Regions from separate parts of the Pseudoalteromonas sp. Hal040 genome, predicted to be linked through region 2. Evidence: predicted binding sites of a transcription regulator. Region 2 holds the regulator's gene; each other region holds the start of a gene.
The links. The regulator ArgR, encoded in region 2, controls arginine synthesis, uptake and breakdown. The targets are predictions, from matches to a motif close to ANTGAATANNTATTCANT.

Region 1: the regulator ArgR is predicted to act here: its motif matches at 1,639-1,656, upstream of argC (N-acetyl-gamma-glutamyl-phosphate reductase).
Region 3: the regulator ArgR is predicted to act here: its motif matches at 1,073-1,090, upstream of gltB (glutamate synthase large subunit).

What each region holds. Positions count from the first base shown of each region.
Region 1 covers NZ_JARLUU010000001.1:579,676-581,952, reverse strand. The annotation lists gene argB (acetylglutamate kinase) at 1-482, opposite strand, end outside; gene argC (N-acetyl-gamma-glutamyl-phosphate reductase) at 482-1,492, opposite strand; gene argE (acetylornithine deacetylase) at 1,713-2,277, shown strand, end outside.
Region 2 covers NZ_JARLUU010000001.1:470,419-472,695, reverse strand. The annotation lists gene mdh (malate dehydrogenase) at 1-817, opposite strand, end outside; gene argR (transcriptional regulator ArgR) at 1,043-1,510, shown strand; gene P4S60_RS02135 (Dyp-type peroxidase) at 1,507-2,277, opposite strand, start outside.
Region 3 covers NZ_JARLUU010000001.1:1,379,888-1,382,164, forward strand. The annotation lists gene P4S60_RS06260 (efflux RND transporter periplasmic adaptor subunit) at 1-494, opposite strand, end outside; gene gltB (glutamate synthase large subunit) at 1,191-2,277, shown strand, end outside.

The DNA.
Region 1 (2,277 bases), 110 kb from region 2:
GCCGTCGCGGCTTCATCTGCATTGACGTTGTACCACTGACCATCTTCCCCAAAGCCAATAGAGCTCACTAGGGGTAAACGACCTTGTTCAAGCAAGCTAGGTAGCACGCTGTCACAACTACCTGAACACTGACCTACTTGCGCCAATACTTTAAGTTTTTCAGATACCAGTACACCCGCTTCATAAAGGCTTAAACCCACAGGTTTGTGACCAGCGCTGATTGCTTGGCTCATTAATTGTTTATTGGCACAACCTGCAAGGGCACCAACAATATAAGGCATTTGCTCATTTGGGCTGATACGTAAGCCTTGATGTTTTGCAGTTACAAAACCTGCGTCTTGTAACCAAGCATCCACTAAGGCACCACCACCATGAACAATGACAAAGTTATCTTGTTCAGAGGCTAAAACATCAAAAAGCGCTTTTGCTGCATCGGCGCTATTTAACACAGCACCACCGACTTTAATGATCCAAGTTTTCATTACAGCGCTCCTACTAAACCAGTGTGGTGAGGTTCACCCATGGCTAAATTAATACACTGTAATGCTTGTCCTGCCGCACCTTTTAGAAGGTTATCAATCGCTGACATAACAATGAGTTGCTCACCTTTTTGTTGCCATGCAATATCAACAAATGGTTGTTTAGCGACGCCTTTGATGCTTGGAATTTTATTGCCAAGTAAGCGAATTAACGGCTCATTAGCTAACACTTGATATGCCGCGCTCACTTGCTCTGCTGTTACGCCCGGTTTTAATTGCACATAAATAGTTTCTAAAATTCCGCGAGGAAAATTACCCAAATGTGGGGTGAATAGCACAGGGTGACCAAGGTGCTGCTCAATCTCAGGTGTGTGTCTGTGATTAAACAAACCATAAGGAGCAAGTGATACTTCGCAAAAGTGTGTATTAACACTGGCTTTTCTGCCAGCGCCTGTAACACCTGACACCGCATTAACAATAATGGCTTGATCAGCTAATAAACCTGCTTCTTTAAGTGGTTTTAAAGAATTAAGTGCTGCGGTTGGGTAACAACCCGCTACAGCAACGAGGTTTGCTTTACTAATTGCATCGCTATTCCATTCAGCTAAACCATACGCTGCTTGCTCTAAAAGCTCTGGATGTTCATGTGCGAAACCGTAATAAGTTAGGTAATCCTCATTCCCAGCTAAACGGAAACCACCAGATAGGTCGAATACTTTTTTACCCATGGCTAAAAATTGGGGAGCAAGATCAACACTGACCTTGTGGTCTGTACACAGGCACACATAATCAGCATTATTTTCGATATCTTGGAAAGCCTCAGCTGTTAGAGGCTGTAGTGGATACTCTAACAATCCAAGGTGCTCAGGGTATAAATCGCTTAATAATTTATCTTTATCTAAACTCCCTTCAGACACATAACATGCTTTTAGGGTCAGTTTTGGATGCTTAGCAACTAAACTTGCTAGCTCTGCGCCGCTATAACCACTTGCGCCAATAATCACTACATTCATTGCTTACTTTTACCTATTAAATCTGTTTATCGATACGCCTAAAATTACTCGCTGAATTGCGAATAAAAACACTGTCTAAAGTAATGAAATCAGGTTATCGTCGTTTCGTGTTCATCGTACAGCTTTACTAATATTTATGCTTAAAAAGTGAATTGATATTCATCATAAATACTTTTATATTGTTATGCAATTAGATTGAATAATTATTTTTGGATTTTTTATGTCGCTACCCTCTTTTTTATCTATGTATCAGCAGCTGATTGCAGCCCCTTCAATTAGTGCGATTGAAGATTCTTTGTGCATGAGCAATAAAGGGGTTATCACCTTGCTCGCAAATTGGTGCGAAAGCCTTGGTTTTACTTGTGAAATCACGGAGCTTGAAAACGGCAAAGGCCGTTACAACTTATTAGCCAAACGTGGTGAAGGGGATGGCGGTTTAATGCTTGCAGGTCATACCGATACGGTGCCATTTGATGATAGCCGCTGGAATTACGATCCGTTTAAACTCAGCGAGCATGACAATAAACTTTATGGTTTAGGTAGTATTGATATGAAAGGCTTTTTTGCCTTTGTATTGCAGGCAATTAGCGAGCTTGATGCTACGAAGCAAACAGAGCCACTATTGATCCTAGCCACAGCCGATGAAGAAACCACGATGGCCGGTGCACAGCAAATTTGCCGCCACCCAGATTTAAAACCAGCGCGTTGTATTATTGGTGAACCAACTGATATGACACCAGTATTTACTCATAAAGGCCATATGAGTACAGCGATTCGTGTGATTG
Region 2 (2,277 bases):
CGTTTTTACCTAAACGAACTGGGTGTGCGAAATATGCTGCGTCACCGTTTTCAACTGCAACGTATGCGTAATCAACAACTTCTTCACCTTGTAAGCCTTTAACTAAAGACATACAGAAGCGTGCTGCTGCAGCACCCATTGAAAGAGTCGCTGAACCGCCACCCGCTTTAGCGTTAACAACTTCAGTACCTGCGTTTTGGATACGTGGAGTTAATGCTGCAACTTCTTCGTCAGTGAAAGTAACACCTTCAACTTGAGAAAGAAGAGGAAGGATTGTAGTACCTGAGTGACCGCCGATCACTGGAACTTTAACGTCAGTTGCGCTTAAACCTTTAAGTTCAGCAACAAATGCTTCTGAACGGATCACGTCAAGCGTTGTGATACCGAATACACGGTTAGCATCGTAAGTACCTGCTTTTTTGAATACTTCAGCAACAATTGGCACAGTGCCGTTAACTGGGTTAGTGATGATACCCACTAACGCTTTAGGACAGTTTCTAACGATGCCTTCAGCTAATGTTTTGATGATACCTGCGTTTACGTTGAAAAGGTCCGCACGGTCCATGCCTGGCTTACGTGGCATACCCGCTGGGATAAGAACGATATCACAACCAGCTAATGCTGCGTCTAGGCTGTCAGCACCAAAGCCTTCAACTTTAACGTCTGTTGGGATGTGAGAAAGATCAACCGCTACACCAGGAACAACAGGGGCAACATCGTATAACGATAATTCAGAACCTGCAGGTAAACTTGTTTTTAATAATAAAGACAATGCTTGGCCGATACCGCCAGCTGCGCCTAAAACAGCAACTTTCATTGGAATTCTCCGTAATTTGAGGTAGGAAATATTTGTGGCCCTAAAGATAATGAAATTAGCGACTAAAAACAAATTTATCCTGCTTATTTCGCGTATAATTTCGACCATAGTTGTAAACTTAGCTGTAAAGACACAGCATTTTGGACGACATTGTAAACTAATACTGCATAAATATGCAGAGTTGTGTAGAATTACTCCACATTTGATGAATAAAGAAACGAAAACATGCAACCACAAGACAAACAAGAAGCACTGATCAAAGCGTTTAAAGCGCTATTAAAAGAAGAAAACTTCGGCTCACAAGGTGAGATTGTCGAAGCATTAAAAGAGCAAGGCTTTGATAATATTAGCCAAAGTAAAGTCTCTCGCATGTTAAGCAAGTTCGGTGCGGTACGTACTCGCAATGCAAAACAAGAAATGGTGTATTGTTTACCGGCTGAAATGGGTGTGCCAACAGCGAAAAGCCCGCTTCGCCAACTTGTTATCGATATTATGCATAACGAAATGATGATTATTATTCGCACTAGCCCAGGCGCAGCACAATTAATTGCTCGCTTACTTGATTCACTCGGTAAGGCGGATGGTGTACTAGGTACGATTGCAGGTGACGACACTATTTTTATCGCCCCTGCGAAGATTTCTGAAATCGATGTCACGCTTGAGCGCGTGCGCACTTTATTCGATACCGTTTAAAGTTGCTTTAAGAAGTTTACTGACGGGGCGAAAAAAGCAGATCCCATATCGGCTTGAGTAAAATCGAGCCAATGATCATAGCAATCGCCCTGCCCTAAGCGACTCTTTAATACCTGTTCAAACGCATCCCCTTGCGCAGCACACGAAACCATTAAAATTCCCTGCTTATGCACATCACCAAATGGCATGCTTTGGTTTAGCAATAGTGGCTGGCCATGCTCATCTTTTAATTCACTACGAACCGCATGACTGGTTTCTACAGCAGGCACAATCAAGGTGTTATCTAAACGCGTGCGCCCCATGATTTGCTCTTGCTCAGACAACGATAAATGCTGCCAGACACTCAAATCATGCACAAAGCGCTGAACATGGATATAACTGCCTTGGTCTTCAAAGTGACCCGGTTTATCGATAAGTGCTGTACTACGCTTTTGGCGACCATGCGGCGTATCACCCGCATAGATAAAGCCGTTAAAATCACGCCCGTCTAAAAATCGAAAATTACGAACCTGCTCCACCAGCTCAACATCCGGTGTTAATAATTTTAGGATTTGCAGGGCAAATAGATGATTGACATCTTCGCGGTCTGAGCGAATTTGTACAAACAAATCAAATGGCTGGGCACTAATCACATGCTCACTGTGAGTTACATTCGGAAAGCTTTGCAATTGACTAGGAATAAACTCGGGCAAGATATGCGGCCAATACTGAGCACCAAGGGCAACCACGCACGACAGCATGGCTTCTGAGAACTGATCAGCAAACTC
Region 3 (2,277 bases), 910 kb from region 2:
CGGTTTTCTCTATCTGCGGCATTGAGTTCAACTTGCGCTAAATCGAGCGCTTTAGTCAGGCTCAGTTTTTGTCTGCGCGCTTCAAGTTGCTTGCGCTGTAATTCGCCTTCCAATCGTGCTAATACCGATTGCTGTTGCTTTAGCTCGTTGGTTAGCTCAGGGCTGGTTACGGTTGCGATCACTTCATTTATCTCAACGCTGTCACCGGCTTTTACTTTTAAATCGACAAAACCACGTTCAGGGCTATAAACCTTCGGCGCATTAGCTGCAACGATTTTACCGCTCGCGGCCACATCTCTGATGAGCGTCTTTTGAGTCACTTCACTAATTTGTAAGCTCGCTGCATCTACCGAAATGCTGCCATCGCTACTTGCAAATAATGCTTGAAAGCCAAGCGCACCAACAAGTATTAAACCCGCTGCTACTATAAGTGGTTTTTTTATGGTGTTTTTCTTCGCCACGGTAATATCTTGGGCACTGGTATCCTTAATCATTTTAACTCCTTACGATTCTCAAAACACACGATCATGAAGCCAACGGCAAGCATGGTAAGTGGAGAAGCCATAAACAAACTGATAGTGAACATTTTGAAATCCTCAATTTCGCTGATGTCTTATCTATACTAGTAGTGTGCCAGTTTTTAATTTGTTGATTTTTAATTGGTTTTGTTTTTGTTACAGGTTTTTTATCTGTCCGCGGACAGAAAAAGTGTCCGCGACGGACACTTTTAAATTGCTGATTGTTGACGCATAGGTAAACAGACTAAGACATTGCGACTAAGGTCGGCTGCTCAGATACATAGTTTGTAACTATGCTAAAGCCAAGAGTAAATAATGATGCAGCTGTACTGCACTAGAGCCCATTAAAAACTGCATTGATATTCATTGCGTGAATAATTATTCAATATTGAGCGCAGTTTACGTTAACGTAAAGGTGCGGGTTTTTAGATTGTTTTTTTACAAGTTGTTAAATTTGACACCAGTGTCATAAAAAAATAACGGGTAAAATACGACTAAATGTAAAAATTTAGCTTAGAATTTAAAGTGTGCCTTAAGTGAGAAATATTCATGAATATGAATATGTATTCAAAACTCTATTGACTCATGGGATATTTGGCGATAGTTTTGTTCGTCTGCTAGCACTGTCACAAAAGACTGAACCGCTAGTCGTTGTAGCAAGGGGAGGGGTCTATGTTATACGACTCAAAATTAGAAAAAGATAATTGTGGCTTTGGCTTAATAGCCCAGGTCAATGGTCAGGCGAGCCATCGCTTGATTCGAACAGCAATCACTGGCTTAGATCGCATGGAGCACCGTGGGGGTATTTCTGCCGATGGTAAAACCGGTGATGGTTGTGGTTTATTAATGCAAAAACCTGATAGTTTCTTTCGTGCTATTGCCAGCGAACATGATTGGCATCTAGGAAAGAACTACGCCGTAGGCATGGTATTTTTAAATGCCGATCCTGTACTTGCGCAAACAGCTAAAGATGTGTTGAGTGAAGAACTCGAAAAAGAAACCTTGAGCATTCAAGGCTGGCGCGTAGTACCTACCGATGCGTCATGTTTAGGGCCAATTGCAAAAAAACAACTACCAGGCTTTGAACAAATTTTTGTTAGCGCACCAGAAGGCTGGCGTCCAAAAGATTTAGAACGTCGCTTATATGTAGCGCGTCGTCGTGCTGAAAAGCGCCTCGAAAACGATGAACATTTTTATATTGCCAGCTTATCTGGTTTGGTCACTGTCTATAAAGGCTTAATGATGCCTGTAGACTTGCCTAACTTTTATTTAGATTTAGCTGACATTCGCATGACTAGTGCGATTTGTGTATTTCACCAACGTTTCTCTACTAATACACAACCTCGTTGGCCACTTGCACAACCATTCCGTTATTTAGCGCATAATGGTGAAATCAATACGATTCAAGGTAACCGCCAGTGGGCCCGTGCCCGTGCGTACAAGTTTGCCTCACCACTTATTCCTGATTTGCAATCAGCTGCACCATTCGTTAACGAAAGCGGCTCTGACTCTTCAAGCTTAGATAATATGCTTGAGTTGTTCTTAGCGGGAGGCATGGATTTATTCCGTGCAATGCGTATGCTTGTGCCGCCAGCATGGCAAAAAAACCGTGCTATGGATGAAGACCTACGTGCATTCTATGACTTTAACTCAATGCATATGGAACCATGGGATGGCCCGGCTGGTATTGTTATGTCTGATGGCCGTTTTGCAGCCTGTAACCTTGACCGTAACGGTTTACGCCCAGCGCGTTATGTAA